One region of the Cohnella hongkongensis genome, then DNA from elsewhere that is predicted to be linked to it. Evidence: riboswitches for the same ligand, from Rfam matches in the RefSeq annotation. Region 1 holds a riboswitch; each other region holds the start of a gene.

Region 1 (4,207 bases):
AGCCGAACAGGAAGGACAGGAGTACAAGCTCAATGATGCGAGTGTAGACCGGATAAACCGCGTAGCCGACATGCCCGAGCGCCCAGAACAGTCCGGGGGGAACGATGGCGAGCGTCGTCAGAACGACGGCTGATCTGCGGGACGGCTCCCTCCCCGTCCACTTGCGGGCAAGACCGACGAACCAGCTGCGGAACACTCCGATGCCGAACAGCCGGCTCTGCAGCTCCTCCGATATGCCCGCGCACCAGGCCAGCAGCGGCAGAAGCAGCGGAAGGCTCATGTTATACATCGACTGCGTGGCGTCCGACGAGGCGAACGCGCCGAGCGTTTTCTCCAGCAGAAGAAGAATGACGGATTGGGCGCCCAGCAGAATAAAAGCGAGGAAGTAGCCCTCCTTCATGCTCTTCAGCACCGCCTCCCCGTAGCCGGACTCCCGCCACCTCGGCCAGAGCGGCCTTCCCATCGACTTCCACAAACCGTCCCCGCCGACGGCCGAGAAGTAGGTCAGCAGCGCCATTGCCGCATAAGTGACGAGGCTGACGGTCAGATTAACCCGATCGCCCACGCTGACTCCAGACTCCCAGGTTCCAGCCCGCAATCCGGGGATCATGTTAAACGTTAAGGCTGCATACAGCGCAAAAAAGACGGTCGCAAGAAAAATGCCTCTTCGGTAGGAGGTATATCCGCCGTGAGTCCCCGTGTAGACAATCGCAAGGATGAATAGCAGCAACTGGGGCAAAATGAACCCGAATACCGACAAATGGCCGGCCAACCGCTCCTGGTCCTCCATATACCGGACGAAGGAGGCCGGCAGATCGACCCGATACGCGACTGCGCCTCCCTGCCATTCGGGAATCGCGGAGTCCGCCGGACGGAACGACGGGGGCAGATCGACGCGCAGCCGGAGCTCGGCCTCCTCGATCGCGGATAAGCGGGACACATACTCGAAGCCGCGATCGCCGAAGGATTCGCCGGTCCATTCCCAGTCGTTCGCGCGAATGCCGTACCACTCGGCGTACCGCAGCGCGGCGGCGGCTTGCTCGGCTGCAGGCCGCGTCTCTTCCTCGCGGCTCGCGGAGCCGGCGTCGAAGTCAGCCCCCAAATGCCGCCAAGCGACCAGGCTGCCCGACTCCATATGGACGGAGACGGCCAGCGCGCCCGGGGACCCGCTGATCGTCAGCTCGACGACGTACACGTCCGTCGGAGCCGCCGCCGCCCACAGCTTGTCGTACGAGGCGGTCAGGCCATGCTTGGACAAGTAGCCGTTCGCCTTGCTGTCGGTCATATGCGTTACCGTCGTCTTGCTCACGTCCGCAGCTTCAATGCCGAATTTCTCGTTCGCCCATTCGATCGCCTTCCGCTCCGCTTCGGCTCTCGTCAGCACGGCGGAGGCATTCGTCGTGAAAAGCTGCCCCGTTATCGGGAAGACTTGAATGAGCAAAAACAGCGCCAGCCCGATCGCAGCCGTCCAAACCCAACGTTTGTCCAGCGGCGTCGGTCGATTTTCGATCATGCGGTTTCTCTCCTCGCCAGCAGTAAAATTCAAAGATAACGTATTCAACGGCTTCGCGCTTGAAGCTGCCGTTTTTTTTCATTAAGTATCTCGCATTTTCAATGAAAATGAAAGCAAACCGAACGATAATGACTGTCCGAAGCCAAAACTCTCGAAGAACTATCCGTTAAACCGCCTAAACGAGCCGGATTGCCCCCTTTTTGACGTTGTTCCCGCTCAGCGTAAGGGCTATAATGCGGGGGTACGTTTTTTATCCGGAATAAATCGGCCGAATTTCCTAGGACGGAAAACGGGGGACCCAATACGGATCGCGGGGTACAGGTTCATTGTATTCGAGCGTCCAGGGGTGAATTCCAAACCGCGACAGACCGCGGCGGATAGGGCAGCCTGTTCGAGCCCGAACCCGACAGCTAACCTCGTAGGCGTTAGACGAACAGGAATCGCGTGCATGAAGGGCACTGGGGTTCCAGTGCTTTTTTGGTGATTCAGAAAGCAGCAGCGGGATACGGGTCGAGGTGGATCATTGTGTTCAAAAAAGCGGTGCGCTGGTTATATGCTTTTCCTCCGAGGATGATGCTTCTCGGTTTTAGTTTGATTATTTTGACCGGGGCGCTGCTGCTGATGCTGCCGATCGCTTCCGCGAGCCGGGAGCCGCTGTCGTTCGTCGACGCCCTGTTTACGGCAACCTCCGCAACGTGCGTGACCGGCCTCGTTCTGTTCGATACGGGCGCCCACTTCTCCGTCTTCGGCCACTGGGTGATTCTTCTGCTGATCCAGGTCGGGGGCGTCGGCTTCATGACGATGGCCACGCTGTTTGCGCTCATCTTAAGAAGGCGGATTTCGCTCAAGGAAAGACTGATTTTGCAGGAGTCGCTTAACCAGGGCAGCATCGAAGGACTTGTCCGTCTCGTACGCAAGGTGATCTTCTATGCGCTGGCGCTGGAGCTGGCCGGAGCGGTGCTGTACACGATCCGCTTCGCTTTCGACATGCCGTTCGGTCAAGCGGTCTATCACGGCGTTTTCCATGCGATCTCCATCTTCAACAATGCGGGCTTCGATCTGTCCGCAGAGGGCAACAGCTTTATCGGCTATTCCGAAGACGTCTACATGAACGTCGTCTCGATGGCTCTCATCGTTCTTGGCGGCTTCGGCTTTATCGTGCTGGCGGATTTGTTCGATTACCGGCACAAGCGCAAGTTCTCGCTGCACACCAAAGTCGTGCTGAGCGTCTCCGCCGCGCTGGTCGCCGTCGGAGCGATCGTCATTCTGATCTTCGAGTTCACGAATTCGCGCACAATCGGAGACGAGCCGTTTGCTTACAAAGCGATGTCCGCGCTGTTCCAGTCGGTCACGACCCGCTCGGGCGGGGTCTCGACGGTAGAAATTGCCGAACTGCGCCAAGCGACCCAATTTTTCATCGTCATTCTGATGTTTATCGGGGCTTCTCCCGGCTCGACGGGCGGAGGCATCAAGACGACGACGTTCGCCGTGCTCGTCGGCGCGGTGCTGGCGATGATGCGCGGCAAGGAGGACGTCGTGCTGTTCCGTCTGCGGCTGGCCCAGGAGAGAGTATACAAGGCGATTACCGTAACGCTGTTCTGCATCGGCATCGTGCTGACCGGGACGCTGGTGCTCGCTACGACGGAGGATGCCAGCTTTCTGAAAATTTTATTCGAGGCGACGTCGGCGTTCGGCACCGTCGGACTGTCCATGGGGCTGACCGACAGCTTGAGCCTGGCGGGCAAGCTGACAATTATCGTTCTGATGTTTATCGGCCGATTGGGGCCGCTCACCTTGACCTACGCTTTGGGACCGAAGCCGGGTCGGCCGCTTTATCGTCACGCGGAAGGCAAAATCATCATCGGGTAGAGGACGGAGAAGGATGAAATTAAATCAGTTCGTCATCATCGGACTGGGCCGCTTCGGCTCCAGCCTGGGCCGGGAGCTGATCCGACTGGGCTACGAGGTGCTCGGCGTCGACCGGGACGAGGAGAAGGTGCAGGAGATGTCCGGCATGCTGACGCATACGGTCATGGCGGACGCGACGGAGGAGGATGTGCTTCGTTCGATCGGGGCGCGGAATTTCGACTGCGGCGTCGTGGCGATTGGAGACGATATCCAGGCGAGCATTCTGGCGACGATTCTGCTGAAGGAGCTTGGGGTGAAGAAGGTCGTGGCCAAGGCGGTATCCGATCTGCACGGGCGGGTGCTGGAGAGAATGGGCGTCGACCGGATCATCTATCCGGAGCGGGACATGGGCGTCCGCGTCGCCCACCAGCTCGTCTCGCCGAACCTGCTCGATTACATTGAGCTGTCGCAGAAATATACGATCGCGGAGCTGGCGGTGCCGCAGTGCTGGTCGGGCAAATCTCTGGCGGATGTCGACCTGCGCGGCAAGTTCGGCTGCAGCATCGTGGCGATTAACAAGCCGGGGGGAATTATTATCGCTCCCGCCGCCAAGGATGTGCTGTCGAAGGAGGACGTCATGGTGCTGATCGGTACGAACGATCAGATCGAGGAGTGTCAGGAGTCTTTTCATTCCGGTGAATGAAAAGCATCCCGTTCGCTCAGGCTAAAGCTATGACGAGCGGGATGGAGGAATGGCGATGAAGAGGTCGCGACTGGGAAGAGCGGTGATGGTGCTGGCGAGCGCCGTCACCTTTTTAACGTTGTGGGGCGGCCTGCCGGTAGCCG
Region 2 (4,207 bases), on a different contig from region 1:
CTTTCAGGCGTTCGTAGCGGCTCAATATTTCCTGGTGGAGGGCGTGTGTATCGGGGATGCCCATATGCTTGCGGATCACGTGTCCGGCGCCTCTTTGGCGAATGGACGTCTGCAGGATGACCGCTTCGAGATCGCCGTCGTCGTCGTACAGCAGCGCGGAGGCGATGGCGGACGCCAGATGCGGAACCGGAATGCCGTTATCGTGAGCCTGCAGCGCCGGGCGCACGAACCGTTCGTTCCGGGACAGCTTGCGCAAAGGGGAGCGTCCGACGCGGACGATCTTGTCGACGATGGCGGAATTCTCGAATCTGCGCAGCGTTTTGCGAACGTAATGGCGATGTTCGCCGGGAGGAAATCCGTGCTTGGCGATCAGAAGGCGGGACGTCTCGTCCAGCGCGCGCTCGACGCTCCGGCGGAGATCGGCGTCCTGCATCGCCTCCTGGATCGTCCGGTACCCTTGGCGATAGCCATAGTAGGCGGCGACGGAATGCCCGGTGTTGACCGTAAAGAGCTTTCGTTCGATGAAAGGTTCAAGCGAATCGACGTAGCGAGCGCCTTCGATCGCCGGGAAGCGGTCGATCAACGGGACCCGCTCGATAATCCACTCGCAGTAAGGCTCGACTTGAACGGCAAGCGGGTCGGCATGCTGCTGCGGGGGGACGATGCGATCGACCGCCGTATTCGGGAAGAGGATGAGGCTTTCCGCCAGCGGCTGCCACTGCGGAGCCAAATGGTGCATGACCCACCTGCGCAGCAGGGCGCTGCCGCTCAGCGCGTTCTCGCAAGCCATCACCAGCAGGGGCCGGGGATCGCTGGCGAGGCGAGCTTCGATTCCCCGGGCGATCGGCTCGGCAATCTCGGGCAACGCGGAGGCGCCGACCGCCGTCGTGACGACGTCCGCCTCCGCCACCTTGCGGATCACGGCGTCGCGGTCCTTCAGATTGACGCCGGTGACGCCGTCTACCCATATGCTCTGCTTCGGTTCTCCGGCGAAGGTAACCTTGTATCGCTTCTTCTGCTGGAGGGCCTTGACCTGATTTCCGTTGCGGGCCGCGAAGCACACTTCGTAGCCCGAGCGGGACAGCATCAAGCCGATGAACCCTCTTCCGATATTGCCTGCTCCAAATTGTACGGCTTTCATGGTCTCGTTTCCTCCATTCCTTCCAATCTGCTTGCGGGGCCTCAGGATACGGCGGCGCGGCCGACGAGCCGGCGAAAATCAATGTCCGTCAGCGAATCGGCCCGATAGTGGGCTCGGGGGAAGCTCAGCGTCTCCGTCAGCACGTTCGGTACGACGACGCATATCAATCCGGCCGCCGCAGCCGCCCTGGCTCCGTTAGGAGAATCCTCGATGGCGACCGCTTCCTCCGGACGAACGCCCAATCCGCTCAGCGCCTGCAAATAAAGCTCGGGATCGGGCTTGACCCGGCTTACGTGATCGGCTGTTCGGATGCATTCGAAGTAGTCCGTCAGCTTCAGGCGATCCAGATGCGAGCGAACCCACTGCTCGGAGGAGCTGGAGGCCAGGCCGATCTTCAGGCCCAAAGCTTTGGCCGACTCCAGATAGCTCAGCACGCCGGGGCGGACCGTTTCCTCCTCCATCCGCTTGGCGTGATTGTCGTGAATGTTTTCGCGGAACGCCTCTTTGTCGATCGGCAGTCCGAGCTCGGTCATGAGGTATTCGTAAGGATTAAAGCGGTGCAGGCTCGTGCCGATGCATTGGGAATATTGCTCCAGCGTCAACTCGACGCCGTGCGAGAGATAAGCTTCGCGGAACGCTTGATACCAAGCGGTCTCCGTATCGATAATCGTTCCGTCGAAGTCGAAAATAATGGCTTTGATCATGAACCTGTCTCCCTTCGCGCCTTCGCGCTGGATTGGCTTTCCGGTGAGTCCGGAGGGCGAAAATGACAAAAAGAGCCCTGTTGTCAGGGCCCGGCTTCCTCATGATCCGAAGCAAAGATTAGCCCCATCTTATGCCTACGAGGTTAGCTGACGGACTCGGGAAGATGGTCTCCCTACGTTCGGCCTGCGAACGATTCGCCCCAATAATGGTTCCCCCGCTTTTCGGCAGTTGGCGCCGAAAACTAAGCGTAGCTTCAGTATATATCAACGACAGAAATGTGTCAATAAATATAACATAAAGAGGTTGTTAGAGTCATAATAGAATCTTTTCAGTCAAATTAAATAACGCATATATTACGTATAAGTGCCGCTCACCGATTCCCGGCGTATTCCGGAAGCTTCCGGAGCTCCTTTCTGTATTCCGAGGGGGAGTGGCCGCTCCACGCTCTGAACTTCTTGGAAAAATAAAGCGCGTCCCCGTAGCCGACCGACGAGGCGACCTGTTCAATCGTCATCTGCGAGGCCAGCAGCAGCTCGGCCCGCTGCATGCGAATCTGCAGCAGGTACTGCATCGGCGACATTCCGGTCGCCTGCTTGAACAGCTTGCACAGATGGGTTCGATGATAGCCGAGCATCCCGGCGATGCCCGAGACGGAGATCGGCTGAGCGTACTGCAGCGTCAAATATTGCAGCGCCTGCTTCACGATATGGTCGGCGTCTGCGGCGGCCGGGGCCGCGAGACGATTTTTGGCGCGGGCGGCGCCGAGCTGGTGCAGCAGAAGGCGGAGCCAGCCTTCGGCCTCCAGATTGGACAGCTCGGCTCCGAGCGAGCCCTCGAAGCAGCGCCGGAGCTGCTCGTAGGCGTTGCGGACGTGCGGATTCAGGCTGCCGGCTACGACCGGGTTGTCCGGAGAGGCGCCGATCGCCTCCATCGCCGCCGCGGCTCCGGAGCCGACAAAGGCGAACCAGGCATAGCGCCAAGGCGCTCTGTCGTCCGCCTGATACGAGAACAGCTCGCCCGGGAAAATCATAAAGGAGTCTCCCGCGCCGCAGCGGTAGGACCGGCCCCCTATCGTGAAATCTCCGTACCCGGACAGCACGGTGTGAATGAGATAATAATCGTGAACGGCTGGCCCCATCTTGTGCAGAGGGACCGGCTGGCCTTCCCCGCTGAAGAGAACGGCCAGCTCACCGCCGGAGGGAGAAGGGTTCATGCCGAGGACGTATTCGTCATGATCCGGAGTCATGGCGCTCACCTGCCTGAAGTCTTTTGCTCCTACTATAGCAAACAAACGACAAATGTCCATATAGATGCGCGATGCCTCCATATTCTTGCGAGTGCGCTTGCATTACATTGGAGGTAGCTTATCATCTTATTTATCCGGAGGTTATCGACTTGTCCAAAATTACTTTTATCGGCGCGGGAAGTACGGTTTTCGCCAAAAACGTGCTCGGGGACGTCATGCATACGCCTGCGCTGCAAGGCTTCGAGATCGCGCTGTTCGACATCGACCCGGTTCGTCTGAAGGACTCCGAGAACATTCTCAATAACATCAAAAAGACATCCGGAAGCACCTGCGTCATCAAGTCCTACGGCGACCGCAAGGAGGCGCTTCGCGGAGCGAAATACGTCGTCAACGCGATTCAGGTCGGCGGCTACGACCCATGTACAATCACGGATTTCGAGGTCCCGAAAAAGTACGGCCTGCGGCAGACGATCGCGGATACGGTCGGCATCGGCGGCATTTTCCGCAACCTGCGGACGATCCCGGTCATGCTCGACTTCGCCAAGGACATTCGCGAGGTCTGTCCGGACGCTCTGTTCCTGAACTATACGAACCCGATGGCCGTCCTGACGAACGTCATGAATACCTACGGCGGCGTAAACACGGTCGGCCTGTGCCACAGCGTGCAGGTGTGCGTACGGGATCTGTTCGACAATCTCGGCATGGACGCGACGGGCGTCAAGTCGAAGATCGCCGGCATCAACCATATGGCCTGGCTGCTCGAGGTCTCGAAGGACGGCGTCGATCTGTATCCGGAGATCAAGCGGCGCGCGGCGGAGAAGCAGAAGGAGAAGCATCACGACATGGTCCGGTTCGAGCTGATGCTGAAATTCGGCTACTACATTACCGAGTCCTCGGAGCACAACGCCGAATACCATCCATACTTCATCAAGCGCAGCTATCCGGAGCTGATTGAGCGCTTTAATATTCCGCTGGACGAATATCCGCGCCGCTGCGTCGAGCAGATCAGCAAATGGGAGAAGCTGCGCGAAGAGCTGCTGAACGACTCCAGGCTGGAGCACGAGCGCTCGCACGAATACGCCTCTTACATCCTCGAGGCGATCGAGACGAACGTT
Region 3 (4,207 bases), 220 kb from region 1:
GGCGTGGGGTTTGTCGCTTTCGGCTTGTCGCTGGGCGCCGCGCACGCCTGGGACGGGGTCGTTTTCTACCTGCTGCACGACATGCTGGCCAAAACGTTGCTGTTCGTTCTCGCGGGCTGGCTCATTGCGGCATCCGGCACCGAGCGGCTGCAGGAGATGGGCGCCTTGATCCAGCGCCATCCGCTTCTGGGCTGGCTGTTCTTCGGCACGATGCTGGCTCTGGTAGGCATTCCGCCTCTTAGCGGCTTTCCGGGCAAGCTGCTGCTGCTGCGCAGCGGAATGGAGGAGGAGGCGTACGCGTTGTTCGGGATCGGACTGGCCTCCAGCTTCTTTGTCCTTTATTCGCTGCTGCGCATTTTTCGGATGGCGTTCTGGGGGACGGAAAAAGAGGCCGGGGCTGACCGGAACGAATCGGGCTCGACTCGTCGGTCCGTGACCGGCATGTCGGCCGCAGCGCTGGCCATGTTCGGGCTGCTTGCGGCCATGGGACTGGGCGGAGAATGGGTTTACGGTTGGGTCAGGCAGGCAAGCGAGGTGCTTGGAAATGCTGCCGTCTATATCGATGCTGTCATGAAAGGATAGTGGCCTATGGCTTTTCAACTGCTGCTCAATGCGTTGTTGTCCATCACCTGGATGTTTTTGAATAATGATTGGACGGCGGCGGGCTTTATCGTCGGCTATGCGATGGGGCTTCTCATTCTGATCGCTTTTCGCCGTTTTTTTCACCAGCCTCTCTATGTCAAAAAGCTGTGGGCGATCGCGAAGCTTCTGCTGCTCTTTATGAAGGAATTATTCGTTTCCGGTTATGCTGTCGCCAAGCACGTCGTATCGCCCCGGCTGAACATGCGGCCAGGCATCTTTACCTTTCGGACGGAGCTCCAATCGGACTGGGAGGTTACGATTCTCGCATGCCTGATTTGTCTGACTCCGGGCACGTTGACGCTGGAGGTGTCCAGAGACAGCCGGACGCTGTTTATCCATGCGATGGACATCGAGGATGCGGAGGAATTGGCGGAGCAGATCAAGCATTCTTTTGAACGGGCGATATTGGAGGTGAGGCATGCATGATCGGTTATTTGCTGCAGTTCAGTCTGATTCTTCTAGCCGCAGGGATGCTTGCCTGCTTGTATCGCTTGCTGAAAGGTCCCTCTCCGGCGGACCGGATCGCGGCGCTTGATACGATCGGTATCCATATGCTGGCGATGGCGGCGGTGTTCAGCCTGCTGCAGCGGACTCAGGTTTATCTGGATTTGATTTTGGTGATCGGCATTCTGACCTTTATCGGGACGGTCGGCTTTGCAAGATATATCGAACGGGGAGTGGTGATGGAACGTGGAGACGCTGACAGCGATCGTTGAATACGCCGTGGTGCTGGCCGTTCTGATCGGCGTAATCTTCTGCCTGCTGGGCGCCTTCGGCCTGGTGCGGATGCCCGACGTCTACTTGCGCTCGCATGCCGCGACCAAGAGCGCCACATTGGGCGTGCTGTGCGTACTGGCCGGCGCGTTTCTGTATTTTGCGCTTTTCGAGGGGCATGTCAGCGCCAAGCTGCTGCTCGGCATTCTGTTCGTATTTCTGACCTCGCCGGTTGCCGGGCATCTGAACGGCCGCGCCGCCTACCGCAGCGGCGTCAAGCTGTGGGGAAAAAGCGTTCGTGACGACTGGGAAAAGGCGCTGAGGAAGAAGGAAGAAGGGGCGCCCTCCCCGGAGAACGGACGGCCGTAAGCGGCGTTTGCGGGCGACGGAAGGGGAGATCGGGCGGCTTGCGGCCGTCCGGTCTCCCCTGTTTTCGTACCGCGCCGGCCTGCTGTCGGGCAATCCGATGACAGATCAGTGCGCGCTGCCGGAACGGTCGCACACGACGTGCACGTCGACTTCTCCGACCCGGTTGATCAGCTCGTGAACGAGGGAGCCGTGCATCATTTCCTGAAGGCGCGTCTGGCCTGTCTGTCCGAGAATCAGCTGCGTAATGCGATGCTCCCTGGCCGCCTCCGCGATCACCTCGGCCGTTTTTCGATTTTTGCGCGATTTGACGATGAACGTCGCTCCGAGCTCCTGGCATCGGGCCCGCCATATCGCCAATTCCTTCTCCCTCTCCGGATCGAGCGTCTCCGAGCGAACGGGAATCACGCTCAGCACATACAGCGGACACCGCAGCAGACCGGCCAGCTTGCCGCCGCGCCCGATCAGCCTTTCGCCATGGGAACCGTGATCCATGCATACCATGATTTTCTCGCCGCTAGTCATCGAACATACTCCTTTTCCGGGAAGCGCCGGGGTTCATAAGTTTTAAAATACACAAGAAAAGAAGCCTGGAGCAGAGAAGTCCGCTACCAAGCTTCGGTTGTAGTTACCTTAACGACAAACCAAAGATGTATGAAGGCTCTCTCTCAATGACGCTGACGAGGTTAGCTGTCGGATTCGGGTCTGAGAGTCCCCGTTCTCTCCGGATTCAGAGAGAATTCACCCCTGAAGCGCTGCCGCTTCTTTGGTTCCCCCGCTCCTCTATAAAAGAGGATTAAGCGATGAATATGAATTTATCGATTACATAGTAAGCCAGTTCGGGCCAAAAGTAAAGACGTCGGCGCAAAAAATCTTTGAGTCGTGAGAGGGTTCGACTACAGCGGCAGCCGGGTCGTAAATACCGTTTTGTCCGGGCTGCTGGACACGTCGATCGTGCCGCCGTGGACTTCGATAATGCTCTTCGTAATGGCGAGGCCAAGGCCGGTTCCGCCGGTTTCCTGGGAACGGGAGCGCTCCACCCGGTAAAACCGGTCGAAGATGAACGGCAGATCCCGCTCGGGGATCGGGTTCCCGTAGTTGGCGATCTCCACGATCGCCTCCTCGTCGGAGCGGCGGACGGCGATGTCGATATAGGGGGCCGGCCGGCCGTACCGGATCGCGTTGGCGATCAGATTGCCGAAGCTGCGAACGAGCAGGTCGCCGTCTGCCGAGAGGGGAAGCGTCTCGACTTCGGCATCGATTCTGCAGATCATGCCGGCCTCCTCCAGCTGCGGAACGAACTCCTCGGCCAACTGCCGAACGAAGCCGACCAGATCCAAATCTGCAGCGCTCAGAGGCATGCCGTTGTTGATCCGCGTATACTCGAACAGATCGTCGATCAGCTTCTTGAGGCTGAGCGCCTTATTGTAGGCGATGTCCGTGTAGTGGCGAAGCTCCACCTCGTCCCGGTAGCGGTCCTGATGAATGACCTCCAGGAAGCCGAGGATCGAGGTGAGCGGCGTTCGCAAGTCGTGGGAGACGCCTGTAATAAGATCGTTTTTCGTCTGCTCGGCATAGCGCTCGTCGAGAATGGAGCGGTGCAGCTTGGCGGCCATCGCGTTGATGCTGCGGGCCACCTCGGCGAGCTCGCCGGAAGCGTCCATCGTCTCGATCGGACGCTCGAAGTTGCCGTCGGCGATCTCCTGAAGGCCGGCGGCAATTCGCTTCAGATCGCGGCTAAGCTGTCCGCTTAACCGTCCGGCGAGCTCCTGAAGGCGGCCGATCTCGTCGGCGGAGCGGGGCGGGGTCTGCACCTCGAAGCTGCCCTCCTCCATGCGCCGCAAAGAGCGGTACAGATTCTCCAGCCTGCGGATCGTTCCGTGGCTGAGCAGGAAAAAGGCGGAGACGTACAGAGCGATTCCGGCCGCAATGAAGACGGGCAGAGAGCCGACGGTATGGATCACAAAGGCGAAGGGCGCGCGAAGCGCGGATTGCAGCAGCAGAGCAACGAGAAAATTGGCGGCGTACAGCGCGGCGGCTGTCATCCCGGCGCTGGCCAAACTATAGAAAAGCAGCCTCCATCGAAGCGAGTGCATCCATTTGACGTTCAATCTGCAGGCCCCCCTTCATGCTCATGTGGTCGATTCCATCTTGTAGCCGATTCCCCACACCGTTTTAATCAACCGGGGATTTTGCGGGTCCTTCTCGATTTTCTCCCGAATTTTGCGGATATGGACCATTACGGTGTTTTTGGATTCCATGAACGGCTCGTTCCAGACTTTCTCGTAGATCGTGTCCATGCTCAGCACTGCGCCGCGATGGACGGCCAGCAGCCGCAGGATGGCGAATTCTCGCGGCGTCAGCTTGACCTCCTTGCCGTCCACCATGACCGTATAATTGATGAAGTTGATGACCAGATCTTCGATCTCGATGACGCTGCCGTCTTGGTTCAGCTGGCGCTTGAACCGGTTGTAGCGGCGCAGCT

Evidence for each region. A riboswitch is a leader RNA that binds a small molecule or an ion and turns the genes downstream of it on or off. The one in region 1 is predicted to bind cyclic di-AMP.
Region 2: linked by a shared signal. The riboswitch ahead of ACFO3S_RS05220 (HAD family hydrolase) and the one ahead of ACFO3S_RS02035 (TrkH family potassium uptake protein) in region 1 are both predicted to bind cyclic di-AMP.
Region 3: linked by a shared signal. The riboswitch ahead of ACFO3S_RS03070 (universal stress protein) and the one ahead of ACFO3S_RS02035 (TrkH family potassium uptake protein) in region 1 are both predicted to bind cyclic di-AMP.

What each region holds. Positions count from the first base shown of each region.
Region 1 covers NZ_JBHSEP010000001.1:451,209-455,415, reverse strand. The annotation lists gene ACFO3S_RS02040 (hypothetical protein) at 1-1,513, opposite strand, end outside; cyclic di-AMP (ydaO/yuaA leader) riboswitch at 1,770-1,953, shown strand; gene ACFO3S_RS02035 (TrkH family potassium uptake protein) at 2,084-3,382, shown strand; gene ACFO3S_RS02030 (potassium channel family protein) at 3,396-4,064, shown strand; gene ACFO3S_RS02025 (polysaccharide deacetylase family protein) at 4,120-4,207, shown strand, end outside.
Region 2 covers NZ_JBHSEP010000002.1:450,899-455,105, reverse strand. The annotation lists gene ACFO3S_RS05225 (mannitol-1-phosphate 5-dehydrogenase) at 1-1,141, opposite strand, end outside; gene ACFO3S_RS05220 (HAD family hydrolase) at 1,183-1,845, opposite strand; cyclic di-AMP (ydaO/yuaA leader) riboswitch at 1,963-2,104, opposite strand; gene ACFO3S_RS05215 (AraC family transcriptional regulator) at 2,217-3,092, opposite strand; gene melA (alpha-glucosidase/alpha-galactosidase) at 3,242-4,207, shown strand, end outside.
Region 3 covers NZ_JBHSEP010000001.1:674,430-678,636, reverse strand. The annotation lists gene ACFO3S_RS03090 (Na+/H+ antiporter subunit D) at 1-582, shown strand, start outside; gene ACFO3S_RS03085 (Na+/H+ antiporter subunit E) at 589-1,068, shown strand; gene ACFO3S_RS03080 (Na(+)/H(+) antiporter subunit F1) at 1,065-1,358, shown strand; gene mnhG (monovalent cation/H(+) antiporter subunit G) at 1,342-1,725, shown strand; gene ACFO3S_RS03070 (universal stress protein) at 1,831-2,247, opposite strand; cyclic di-AMP (ydaO/yuaA leader) riboswitch at 2,383-2,535, opposite strand; gene ACFO3S_RS03065 (sensor histidine kinase) at 2,619-3,833, opposite strand; gene ACFO3S_RS03060 (response regulator transcription factor) at 3,855-4,207, opposite strand, start outside.